Regions from separate parts of the Pantoea sp. B9002 genome, predicted to be linked through region 3. Evidence: riboswitches for the same ligand, from Rfam matches in the RefSeq annotation. Region 3 holds a riboswitch; each other region holds the start of a gene.

Region 1 (3,204 bases), on a different contig from region 3:
TAAAACTCCGCCAGCTGCACGCCACGTCCGGCGATTTGGAACAGGCCGACATCCTCATCAATCAGTTGGCGCACGGAGCCCATGCTATCCGGACGCGATTCGCGTACCAGCCAGACATTCTCGCCCTGCCACTCGCCGATCAAAATCGCGTTGCTGCCGTTGAGGCCAAAATCGGTGGCTAAGCCATGCGGCAATTCGCCCTGCGGCAACCAAAGTTTTTGCTCATGGCTGACAACCCACCATCCAGCGTCTAAGCTTGAGATCTCACGTTGCATCTTAATCGTTGTCCTTAGCGTCAAATCGCACGCTGAAATCCTAATATTAAGTTTGTAATAAACAACTATAACCTACCTGGAGCCCCATATGCTTAACCAGTTAGAGAACCTGACAGAGCGTGTTGGCGGCGGAAATGAATTGGTTGATTCATGGCTGCGCGCCCGTCGACAGCTGCTCGTCACTTACTACGAGCTTATTGGCATGAAGCCACAAAAAGATGCGTTATCCACGCTGGATGAACAGGCGCTGGATGCATTTTGTCACAACCTGGTGGATTACCTGTCTACTGGCCATTTCAGCGTGTATGAACACATCATTAGTGAGATGCAGGGTGATAGCCCATTAATCGTGGCCGCGCAGATTTATCCGGCACTTGAGGCGAATACCGACCGCATCATGCAGCTCTACGACAGCCATCTGCAGCAAGCGATTAACGATGATAATTGCGTGGATTTTCAAACCGCACTCTCCGAAGTCGGCGAAGTGCTGGAATCGCGCTTTACGCTGGAAGATAAGCTGGTGCAGCTCGCCTGGGACAACCAGCTGGCGCGTCCGCCGGTTGCCAACGACAGTATCATCGCCCGCCCGGCTTAACATCCCGAAGATGTAAAAAACTTGTTATTCAAGAAAAGCCCTCTTATGCTGAACGGGCTTTTTTTAATGCCTCTTCCTGAACCTGAAGAGTCAAATTTTGCGATATAAGCGTAGCGTGCGCAGCGAGTTCACGCTCGGACAGCGCGCAGGGACCGGAGCGTACACGTAGTACGTGACGGTCACGAGCACTGCCCGGGCGTGACATAGCAAGCAAAGTAGCTTATATCGTAAAACACCAACTTGTCGGAGTGCCCTTCGGGGCTGAGACCGTTAATTCGGGATCCGCGGAACCTGATCAGGTTAGTACCTGCGAAGGGAACAAGAGTAGACATTATCAGCACGGTGCATGTTGGCGCCCGGCACCGTACCTGTTACTCCTTCCGAACTCTGGACAAGCAACTTCCAACCTTTACCGGAAACTTGCTATGTCTGCTAAAACTTCTCGTCGTGAACAACGCGCTCAGGCGCAAGAATTTATCGATTCCCTGCAGGGAACCGCTTTCCCCAACTCCAAACGTATCTGGATCACCGGCAGCCGCGCGGATATTCGCGTGCCGATGCGTGAGATACAGCTCAGTCCGACACACATTGGCGGCAGCAAAGAGAATCCGCGCTATGAGCCGAATGAAGCGGTGCCGGTTTACGACACCGCCGGTGCTTATGGCGATCCTCAAGCCACTATTGATGTGCATCAGGGGCTCGCAAGACTGCGCGCCAACTGGATCGAAGAACGCGGTGACAGCGAAACCATCCACCAGCTGAGTTCCAGTTACACTCAGCAGCGTCTGGCGGATGAAGGCCTCGACCATCTGCGTTTTGAGCATCTGCCGCAACCGCGCCGTGCCAAAGCGGGTCACCGGGTTACTCAACTGCACTATGCGCGGCAGGGCATCATCACGCCGGAGATGGAGTTTATTGCGCTGCGTGAAAACATGGGCCGCGAGCGTATTCGCGGTGAAGTGCTGCTACAGCAGCATCCGGGCCACAGTTTTGGCGCTAACTTGCCGGAAAATATCACCGCGGAATTTGTCCGTCAGGAAGTCGCCAGCGGCCGCGCCATCATCCCCTCTAACATCAACCATCCCGAATCCGAACCGATGATTATCGGCCGCAACTTCCTGGTGAAGGTGAATGCCAACATTGGCAACTCTGCGGTGAGCTCATCAATTGAAGAGGAAGTGGAGAAGCTGGTGTGGTCAACGCGCTGGGGCGCAGACACCGTGATGGATCTCTCTACTGGCCGCTACATCCATGAAACGCGTGAGTGGATTTTGCGTAACAGCCCGGTGCCGATTGGTACGGTGCCGATTTATCAGGCGTTGGAGAAAGTGAACGGCATTGCAGAAGATCTCAACTGGGAGATTTTCCGCGACACGCTTCTGGAGCAGGCGGAACAAGGCGTTGACTACTTCACCATTCACGCCGGCGTGCTGCTGCGCTATGTGCCGATGACGGCCAAACGCCTGACCGGCATTGTGTCGCGCGGCGGCTCGATTATGGCGAAATGGTGCCTGTCCCATCACACCGAAAGCTTCCTCTATCTGCACTTCCGCGAGATTTGTGAAATTTGTGCCGCCTACGATGTGGCGCTGTCGCTCGGCGACGGCCTGCGTCCCGGTTCGATTCAGGATGCCAACGATGAGGCGCAATTTGCTGAACTGCATACGCTGGGCGAACTGACCAAAATCGCCTGGGAATACGATGTGCAGGTGATGATTGAAGGTCCGGGCCATGTGCCGATGCAGATGATTCGTCGCAATATGACCGAACAGCTTGAGCACTGTCACGAAGCCCCGTTTTACACGCTTGGCCCGCTCACCACCGATATCGCGCCCGGCTATGACCATTTCACTTCCGGCATCGGCGCGGCCATGATTGGCTGGTTCGGCTGCGCCATGCTGTGTTACGTGACGCCGAAAGAGCACCTCGGTTTGCCGAATAAAGAGGATGTGAAGCAAGGGCTGATCACTTACAAGATCGCCGCACACGCAGCGGATCTGGCGAAAGGTCATCCCGGCGCACAGATCCGCGACAATGCGATGTCGAAAGCGCGTTTTGAATTCCGCTGGGAAGATCAGTTCAATCTGGCGCTCGATCCACACACCGCACGCGCCTATCACGATGAAACCCTGCCGCAGGAATCGGGAAAAGTGGCGCACTTCTGCTCGATGTGCGGCCCGAAATTCTGCTCGATGAAAATTACGCAGGAAGTGCGTGAGTTTGCCGCCCGCCAACAGGCTGAAGCTCAGCCGATTGAGATGGGTATGGCGCAAATGTCGGACGCCTTTCGCAATCGTGGCGGCGAGATCTATCACGCTGCCGATACCCTTAAAG
Region 2 (3,204 bases), on a different contig from region 3:
TGAATCCTGCGGATCGCGCCAGCCGCGAATGCTCTGGCTGCCGGTGGGAATGGCTTTGCTAAAGCGCTGGCTCAGCAGCACCAGCAGCAAACAGCAGCCGAGCTGTAACAGCGCCAGCAGCGCCGCGCGGCCGGGATCGTAATCGAAATTCAGCGCCTGGTAGATCGCCAGTTCCAGCGTGGTCGCCTGCGGCCCACCGCCCAGCGCCAGCACTGTGGCGAAGCTGGCGAAACAGAGCATAAAGATCAGCGCCGCCGTCGGCAGAATCTGACGGCGCAGCCACGGCCACTCCAGCAAACGAAACAGATTCCAGCCGCGCAGGCCGAGCTGGGCGGCAACTTGCCGCTGCTCGCCGGGAATGCTCTCCAGCGCCTGTAACAGCAGGCGCGTCGCCAGCGGCAGGTTAAAGAAGACGTGCGCCAGCAGAATGCCCTGCAGGCCATACGGCGAAAAGTGGTAGTCAAAGCCAATGGCTGCGCACAGTTGCGCCAGCCAGCCGCTGCGACCGTACACGCTGAGCAAGCCAAACACCGCCACCAGCACCGGCAGCACCAGCGTCATGGCGCACAGGCGCAGCAGCAGATTGCGTCCCGGAAAACGGCGGCGATAGAGCGCGCGCGCCAGCAGGATCGCGGGCAACACCGACAGCAGCGCCGACAGCAGCGCCTGCTCAAACGAGAACAGCAGCACATGATGCAGATAGCTGTCGTCGAGTAGCGCGCGCCAGTCGGTGGCCGGAGCGACCATCACCAATGCGCCAAACGCCAGCAGCGCCACCGCGCACAGCAACAGCGCGATGGCGCTACCGGGAATCAACCAGCCGGGCATTAACGGCTAACGGCGCTTTGCCATGCGCTGATCCACGCGGCGCGATGGTCGGCAACTTCGGCTGGCGTGAATTGCAACGCCTTCGCGGGCACCTGCAGCGTTTGATAACCGGCTGGCAGATCGCTTTTGATCACCGGATACATCCAGTTGCCGGTGGGAATGGTCTGCTGGAAGGCCGGAGAAACCATAAACTGCATGAACTGCTGCGCCAGCTTGGGCTGCTTGCTGCTGGCGAGTTGCGCGGCGACTTCCACCTGTAAATAGTGGCCTTCGCTGAATTCGGCCGCGGCATAGTTCTCTTTCTTCTCTTCGATAATGTGATAAGCCGGAGATGTGGTGTAGCTCAACACCAGATCGCCTTCGCCCTTCAGGAACAAGCCGTAAGCTTCGCTCCAGCCTTTGGTGACGGTAACGGTTTTTTGCGCCAGCTTCTGCCACGCGTCAGGCGCGTTATCGCCATAGACTTTTTGCATCCACAGCAGCAGGCCAAGGCCCGGCGTGCTGGTGCGCGGATCTTCATAAATCACGCGCCATTTTTCCGGGCTTTCAACCAGCTCTTTCAGGCTTTTCGGCGGGTTCTTCAGCTTGTTTTTATCGTAGACGAAGGCGAAGTAGCCATAATCGAACGGGATAAAGGTTTGATTGTTCCAGCCATCCGGCAGTTTTAAGCCGCTGGTATCGACGCTGCTTTTGGCAAACAGGCCGGTTTTCTCCGCCGCCTGCACCAGATTGTTATCCAGCCCGAGCACCACATCGGCTTTGCTGTTTTTGCCTTCCATGCGCACGCGATTGAGCAGCGATACGCCATCTTCCAGCGCCACATACTTCAGTTCGCAGTCGCACTGCGCTTCAAAGGCTTTTTTGACCGCCGGGCCTGGGCCCCAATCGGCAGAGAACGAATCGTAGGTGTAAACGGTCAGAACCGGTTTGGCAGCGAAAGCCGGGGCCGCAACCAGCAGCAACACAGGCAGAACTTTGTTTAACACTTTGCGCTCCTTGAGGAGAAGAGATGTTGAGTCGCAAAGGATCTGAGGAGTGAGGCATCTCAAATCCCTACGCCGGTATTAGCCGGATCAGGTTCGACGGGTTTCTCTCAGCCCTGATATCAAGGCACCCCGTTGAGAACGGCTCATTCTAGACATTTATATGACAGCGCGAAAGGATCACAGCTCCGGTGGTGCAAACCAGGCTGATTTGAAATCAAACCAGCCGAGCGTATTCAGTCGCACGCCGCGCATACTGCGTTGTCCTTCCAGCAGCAGCCAGTGATGGAACAGCGGATGCAGATAGTCGCGGTCGATCAGCTGTTTACTCCATTCCGCCAGCGGTAACGCTTTCTGCCGCCAGCGCGCGGCATCGGCTTGCCAGTCAATCGGGATGCAGTGATGCATCAACGGCAACTCGAACAGTTGCGCGAACAGCGCGTACTCCAGCGGCAGGGTAAAGTTGACGCTGCCGAGCCAGATATCACTTTCACCTTCGCCCTCGAACCACTCTTCGTAGCTCACGACGCGAGTAATTAGCTCAACACCTTGCTGCGCCAGCAGCGGTCGCAGCGCGTTGGCGATACCTTCATGCTCAACGTGATGGCTGTACCAGCTCAGCGTCAGCTGGGTTAAGCCTGCCGGTTTGTCGGCGGAGGTGAGATCGCGGCGATGGTGCCAGCGCGGCAGCAAGCCATAAGCCGGGAACCAGTAACGCTGATAGCCGACGCCAGCATGATTCAGTAAGGCGATGGGATTAAACAGATAGCTTACCCAGCGGCGAAAATGCGCATCGCGGCCCAATGCAGAGCGCTGATCGTAAAGCAGGAAGTAGCAGCCTTCTTCCAGACGACTCTCTTCCGATTTTTCATCGGCGGTTTCGCCCTGCAACTTGACTCCGGCATACACCAGCTCGTCGCTGATCTCCGGCAGCACCCAAATCGACACATCGTCAATCAGCGCGCGATAGCCAAAGTAATCATCGAAGGCGGCGATTTTCAGCTGCGTTTGCTGATTGCGCACCACGCTATACGGGCCGGTACCAAGCGGCTGGCGGGCAAACTGGCGCAGCGTTGGCCATTCACGCGGCAGGATCATCGCGCTGACGCTGGCCAGCAGCCACGGCAACCAATCGTCCGGCTGGCTCAGATGAATATCCAGCGTCCAGGGCGCGGGCGAATCCAGTTTACTGATGTGGGAAAACAGCGGCTGGCTGCGCACGCGCTCCAGCGAAGCAATCACATCCGCCATTTCCAGTTCACGACCATGATGAAAACGAATCGCCGGGCGCAGGAAGAAACGCCACTGCAGCGGCGAGGTTTGCTGCCAGTGATGGGCGATATCGGGTTCGATTTCCCCCTTTTCCTCATTTATGCGCATCAGGCCGTTGAAA
Region 3 (3,204 bases):
TCTGCTTTGCCGCCGCGTTGCTGGCGTCGGTGGTCTTGCATGACAACGTGGTGGCGGCTTATATCGCGCTGGTGGTGTGCGGCTTCTTCCTTAAAGCGGCAACCAGCCCGTTCTGGTCGATTCCCGGACGTATCGCTGCGCCGGAAGTGGCGGGCAGCGCGCGCGGCGTGATCAATGGCTTGGGTAATCTGGGCGGATTCTGCGGACCGTACTTAGTCGGGATCATGACGCTGCTGTATAGCCAAAACGTGGCGATCTGCTGGCTGGCGGGTTCGCTGGTGATTGCCGGAATCTTTACGCTAATGCTGCCTAAGGAGTGCGATATCAATCCGTCTGAAACGCGCCGAGATATGAAGAGTAATCATTTGATGAGTGTGAAACATTGAATCAAGCGAGGCTGGCACTATTCTGAATATTAACTGTTGAAAGGCATAATTAATAAAAAGGGAGCGCCTGCTGAGGTGCTCCCTTTTTAATGCATCAATCAATTGAAAGATTGTGAATAGCCAGCACCGCGCGCGCCGCTTCTTTGCCTTTCTTAATGAAATGCTCGGTATAGAAGTTTTCGATAACATCAACCGGCTGGAAATTATGTGGGGTTAATGAAACGGAGAACACCGGTACGTTGGTGGTCAGCTGCACATTCATCAGGCCATCAACTACCGCAGCGGCAACGAAATCATGGCGATAGATACCGCCGTCAACCACCAGCGCGGCGCAGACAATCGCATCGTACTTGCCGGTTTCGGCCAGACGCTTTGCCAGCAGCGGCATTTCAAATGCACCAGGCACTTCCAGCACTTTTAATTCCGCTTCAACGGATTGATCGGCTAATTCTTTTTCAAAACCCACCAAGGCATTATGGACAATTTCTTTGTGCCAGCCGGCTTTAATAAATGCAATTTTAATATTGTTCATGGTTATTCCGACATCACCTGTTTATAAAATTAGAGAGAAATCCACTCTCAGCAATAATGTGTTTGTATACCATATGTTACGTTTGTGATCCACAAAGCCCAGGTAGCGATAAATGCCTTGCTGCTTATTTCCCTGTAAACCGTCAGGTTATTCCGCGCTTGACGGCGACCAGCGCCTGCAATACAAATAGACGCGTCGGGGGAGTCTCGCCAAAGAGACTGAGAGGCTAATAGCGCACTGCGCGGCTTAGCGACCCTTTGAACCTGACCCAGTTGATACTGGCGTAGGAAGACTGACAGTCTTTTTCATTGGGCTGTCTGGCGCTCAGGCAAGCTCGATGGATGCGCCATTTCCCTTCTCCTGTATCTGCGGGTCTCAGCTAACACTGAGAGGCCGATGTGAATTCCCCCTGTTTGAACATCCTGGAACCGGCGCTGTGAGCCGCTGGAGCGTACTCGGCTGCGGCGTGGCGGGTTTGTGTGTAGCCACTTTGCTGGCGGAACGCGGCGAAGACGTCGAGGTGATTGGCGATGACGCGCGCCGCCCGGCATCGTGGTTTGCTGGCGGCATGCTCGCGCCCTGGTGTGAAGCCGAAAGTGCACCGCGTGACGTCATCACTCTTGGGCAACATGCTGCCGCATGGTGGCAACAGCGCGTCAGCAGCGTCGAGCATCAGGGCACGTTAGTGGTTGCACCGCCGCGCGATAGCCAGGAACTCAACCGTTTCGCCCGCATGACTGAGCAGCATCAATGGGTCGAACCCGCCGACATCGAACCGGCGCTGGAAGGGCGCTTTGCGCGCGGTCTTTTTTTCGCCGGTGAGGCGCATCTCGATCCGCGTCTGGCGTTGCAGGAGATGCGTGACGCGCTGATCGCGCGCGGCGTGTCATTCAGCAACCACGCACAAGGCGGCCAGATTATCGATTGTCGCGGCATCCACGCTGCGCCGCAACTGCCGCGCCTGCGTGCGGTACGCGGCGAGATGCTGATTCTGCACAGCGATGAAGTGCAGTTTTCCCGCCCGATTCGTCTGCTGCATCCGCGTTTTCCCTGCTATCTGGTGCCGCGTCGCGGCGGCCACTTTATGCTCGGCGCCACCATGATTGAGAGCGACGATGCCAGCGCCATCAGCGCGCGCGCCATGATGGAGCTGCTCAGCGCCGCCTACGCCATTCATCCCGCCTTAGCCGAAGCACGCGTGATTGAGAGCGGCAGCGGGTTGCGTCCGGCTTATCCGGCAAATCTGCCGGAAATCCACTATCACAATCACACCTTTTATCTCAACGGCATGTATCGCCACGGTTTTCTGCTGGCACCCATGTTGGCAGAGCAGCTGATGCAGCGCATTTCTGGGGAACTCAACAATGAATATTCAGCTTAACGGCCGCGCCATCAGCACCCAGGCAACGAGCCTGAGCGAATTGCTGATCGAGCAGCAAATTGATGTGGCCTGCGTCGCCACCGCCTACAACGGTGCGTTTGTGCCAAAAAGTCAGTACGACACGCAGCGGCTGGATGAAGGTTGCCAGCTCGAAGTGCTGTCACCGATGCAGGGAGGTTAAGCGATGTTTTACGATTTTAAACCGCAATCACGCTTTCTGCTCGGCACCGCCGGCTATCCGTCGCCTGCCATTTTGCAGCAGGCGATTGCCGCCTCCGGTACCGACATCATCACCGTTAGTTTACGGCGCGAAGGCGCGGCGGGCGCGGCTTTCCGCGAACTGCTGACCGGACTTAACATCCGTGTGTTACCGAATACCGCCGGTTGTCACACGGTGAAGGAAGCCGTCACTACCGCGCACATGGCGCGCGAACTGTTCAACACCGCGTGGATCAAGCTGGAAGTGATTGGTCACGCCGACACGCTGCAACCGGATCCTTTCGCGCTGGTGGAAGCCGCGCGCATCCTCAGCGCAGAGGGTTTTCAGGTGTTTCCGTACACCACCGAAGATCTGATCGTCGGCGAAAAGCTGCTGGCGGCGGGTTGCGAACTGTTGATGCCGTGGGGCGCGCCGATTGGTTCTGGCCAGGGTTTGCGCAACATCGACGGCCTGCGCGCCATGCGTGCGTGGTTCAGCGATATTCCACTGATCATTGATGCTGGCATTGGCGCGCCGTCGCAGGCGGCTCAGGCGATGGAGATGGGCTTCGATGGCATTCTGCTTAACACCGCCGTCGCCAAAGCCGGCGATCCGATCGGCATGGCCAACGCTTTCCGGCTGGCGATTGAAGCCGGACAGGCCGCGCGCGCTGCCGGACTGATGGAGAAGCGCGATATGGCCGCCG
Region 4 (3,204 bases), on a different contig from region 3:
GGTGCCCGCCTTGACCAGCAGACCGCAGATCAAACTCCACAGCGGCAAGCCCGGCACGTTGCCCGCCCAGATATGCATCAACAGTTGCGGGCCAAACGCGCGCGCAAAGCCGCCTTTGGGGCGCGGCTGGAAATCGTCGAGCATCTGCGGATCGGCGAAATCCTCCGCCAGAAAACGCTTCAGCTGCGGCTGACGAAAGGTTTTCAGATAGCCGGTGAGGCCAAGCCGCACCATTTCGGCATCGTAACCGGTGACGATGGGCAGCAGCTTTTCGGCTTTGATACGCAGTGGATGACGACGATCGAGCAGTCGCGCCACCGCTTCATCAATGATGGCGATGATCTGCGCGACACTCAGCTGATGAAGATAAGCGCGGGCGTTGGTGCGGATGCGCGCTGCGAGCGCCTTTATCTGCGCGTCATCAAGTTGCGGAACGCAAACCTCGAGGCGCTCGCCACGATGACTGAAACTCAGCGTATGCCACTGCACTTCATCAGCGGAAAGGCCCGGCAGGTGTCCGGCAACTTCCTTCACAGCGCCGCCTGCGCGCTGGCGAGAAACGCTTCCATGGTCAGCGAACAGCCTTTGGCATCAGCGCCGGTCGCACGTCCTAGCAGATGGAATCCGCCGGGCACCATCACGCCCGCATCTTCCGTTAACAAAGCCGAAACCGAGTTGAAATGCGCCAGATCGTGATGCACCAGCACGCCAACCTCTCCGTCCGGCACATCATCACCGGTGAGCGGATTGACCACGCGCGTGCGGATCCAGTGCGGCCCGGATTTCACCGGCGGGCAGCGCTCATTGCCCGCGTCGTAAAACTGCGTGCTGATTTCCGTCATACCGTACATGTTGATGCAGTGGGAACGCGGAATGCCGAAGGCGTGAGAGAGCGATGCGTAGAATTCCTCTGCGCCAATCTCGCGCGACTGGCCTTTGAAACCGCCGGTATCAAGAATGCGGCTGCCGGCAGGCAGCGCGAAACGGCGTTGCTGGCGCTGCATTTCATCCAGCAGATGCACGTAGCTGTAGCTGGCGCCCAGCAGCGCGTAGGGTTCGCCACCCGCTTCGGCCTGCTCCAGCGCACTGAACAGACGACTGGTTTCGAGGCCATGTTCGCCCACCATTACTTCACTGTCTGGCGTGCCACACTCCTTCATTGCCAGGTCAAGGTAAGTCGCCAGCGAGGAGTTCGGCATCGCCACGGTATCCGGGAACAAAATGCCCATGCGGATGCGTTCGCGGCCCGCCATAAAGCGACGGCGGAAGTTGAGCAGCATCGATTTTTTCCACACCTCCAGCGTCGGATGGTAGCTGCGCCCTTTTACCGTGCCGGTGGTGCCGCTGGTCATAAAGATCTCGGCAATTTGGTCGGTGGGACGGCAGCTGAGCGTCAGATCTTTGAAGGCATTAATCGGGATGGCGGGAATGTTGCGCCAGCTTTTCACCGTCAGCGGCGTACGTCCGCGCTGGATGGCGAAGCGGCGATAAGGTGGATTGTGTGCGAACTGATAAGCGAAGATTTCGAGGGCCAACTGATTGAAGTCGTCGTCTGAGCTATCTTCACGCTGCAGGAATGTCAGCAGAGCCTGGATGATGTGTGTTTCGTTCATGTGTCGCCACCTTTGCGATTGCGCAGAGACTCTCAGGCACGCCTGAAGAGCGCGAACTGTCCGCTACAAAGCACAAAGAGGGAATCAAGGCGCAATATCGCCCTGCGGTTCCGCATCCCTACGCCGGTATTAGCCGGATCAGGTTCGGAGGGTCACTACGTTGCCAACGCATACACGCCAGCCGGTAGAATCTCAGCCCCTTAACAGAGCACCCCTTGGAACAAGCCGCAGTCTAGGATGGCGCGCGATGATGTGTCAACCTTGTTAAATACGCGTGAAATTCTGCCCTGCCCGACATAAATCACAGCGTGTCTTATACTTTCACCATCAGTTTTTGGAGGTGAAGTATGGCTGGCGGTTGGTCAGAAGACGGGGCGGTGCACAAACAAATTGATGCCACGGTAGATGACGCGGTGGCCCGCGCCCGCGAAAATCTCGGTCATGGTGAAAGTGCGGAGTTTTGCGACGAGTGCGGCGAACCGATCCCGGAAGCACGTCGCGCGGCATTGGCTGGCGTGCGTTATTGCGTGAATTGCCAGAGCAAGATCGATAAAAAACAGGCGGCGATCAGCGCTTATAACCGCCGCGGAAGTAAGGATAGTCAGTTGAGATAACCCCGATTCCTGGCTGTTTTAGGAAAATGTTCTAAGCTATTTAGGTAGTTAAAACTTATTCCACTGAAAGGAACTCATCACGATGAAAAAAACAGTACTGACAACGGCATTTCTTGGCACTTTTATGGCAATGACTTTGACCGCTTGCTCTTCAAATCAGGCGATTAAGACCACCGACGGACGCACTATCGTGACGTCTGGTAAGCCGCAAATCGACAGTGACACGGGCCTTGTTTCTTACAAGGATGCGCAAACCGGTAAAACTGAGCAGATCAATCGCGACAAGATTACCAACATGAGCGAACTGGATAATTAATATCCTTTTAACAGCCTGGAGAGACTAATGAAAAAATCAATTTTGCTTTCTATTACTGCGCTTATTGCCCTGTCCGCACTGACCGGCTGTACGCGTACCTCGTACGCGATCCACACCAATGATGGACGTACCATCGTCACCGATGGCAAACCACAGGATGCCGAAACCGGCCTGCTGGGTTACGTCGATGCCAATGGTGTTAAGCAGCAAATGAATAAGAGTGACGTGAAAGAGATCTCTGAAATTCCTAAGAAATAATCTTCCCCACTTAAGCCGCCCGCTGTAGTGGATTTTCTCAACAGCGGTGCGGACTTAATGTTCTGAAATGCCTGATTCCCCCCGTCTAATGCTGCAATCCATCGATATACCTTTTACTCTCCCTCAGCACTTCAACAATCCGTTCCAGTTCTACTGGCGTATCACTGCGTACCGGCATGCTGTCAGCCAGTCGATGCATACGCAGCGGGATTTCCAGCGTACAGGGAATATCGTGCACAGCCAGTGACTTGATGAGCGGCTGATACTCTAATATGCCCTGCCCGATGGGCGGAAAGTGAAACTCTATGCCCTGCTTATATACATCTTTGATGTGACAATGCCGCATCTGCGGCAACAACTGCAGCATTTGCTTTATCGCATCAGCGTCGGATCTCAACGACAC

Evidence for each region. A riboswitch is a leader RNA that binds a small molecule or an ion and turns the genes downstream of it on or off. The one in region 3 is predicted to bind thiamine pyrophosphate.
Region 1: linked by a shared signal. The riboswitch ahead of thiC (phosphomethylpyrimidine synthase ThiC) and the one ahead of HX773_RS22875 (FAD-dependent oxidoreductase) in region 3 are both predicted to bind thiamine pyrophosphate.
Region 2: linked by a shared signal. The riboswitch ahead of thiB (thiamine ABC transporter substrate binding subunit) and the one ahead of HX773_RS22875 (FAD-dependent oxidoreductase) in region 3 are both predicted to bind thiamine pyrophosphate.
Region 4: linked by a shared signal. The riboswitch ahead of HX773_RS18460 (long-chain fatty acid--CoA ligase) and the one ahead of HX773_RS22875 (FAD-dependent oxidoreductase) in region 3 are both predicted to bind thiamine pyrophosphate.

What each region holds. Positions count from the first base shown of each region.
Region 1 covers NZ_JACAPA010000040.1:15,395-18,598, reverse strand. Annotated here, with positions in the region: gene nudC (NAD(+) diphosphatase) at 1-275, opposite strand, end outside; gene rsd (sigma D regulator) at 364-870, shown strand; TPP riboswitch at 1,105-1,205, shown strand; gene thiC (phosphomethylpyrimidine synthase ThiC) at 1,296-3,204, shown strand, end outside.
Region 2 covers NZ_JACAPA010000008.1:126,934-130,137, reverse strand. Annotated here, with positions in the region: gene thiP (thiamine/thiamine pyrophosphate ABC transporter permease ThiP) at 1-828, opposite strand, end outside; gene thiB (thiamine ABC transporter substrate binding subunit) at 828-1,814, opposite strand; TPP riboswitch at 1,861-1,956, opposite strand; gene sgrR (HTH-type transcriptional regulator SgrR) at 1,992-3,204, opposite strand, start outside.
Region 3 covers NZ_JACAPA010000054.1:50,885-54,088, reverse strand. Annotated here, with positions in the region: gene HX773_RS22885 (MFS transporter) at 1-386, shown strand, start outside; gene HX773_RS22880 (6,7-dimethyl-8-ribityllumazine synthase) at 481-918, opposite strand; TPP riboswitch at 1,106-1,225, shown strand; gene HX773_RS22875 (FAD-dependent oxidoreductase) at 1,355-2,299, shown strand; gene thiS (sulfur carrier protein ThiS) at 2,283-2,480, shown strand; gene HX773_RS22865 (thiazole synthase) at 2,484-3,204, shown strand, end outside.
Region 4 covers NZ_JACAPA010000037.1:65,730-68,933, forward strand. Annotated here, with positions in the region: gene HX773_RS18455 (acyl-CoA reductase) at 1-534, opposite strand, end outside; gene HX773_RS18460 (long-chain fatty acid--CoA ligase) at 531-1,613, opposite strand; TPP riboswitch at 1,712-1,839, opposite strand; gene HX773_RS18465 (DksA/TraR family C4-type zinc finger protein) at 1,961-2,227, shown strand; gene HX773_RS18470 (YgdI/YgdR family lipoprotein) at 2,310-2,543, shown strand; gene HX773_RS18475 (YgdI/YgdR family lipoprotein) at 2,571-2,801, shown strand; gene HX773_RS18480 (sugar phosphate isomerase/epimerase) at 2,887-3,204, opposite strand, start outside.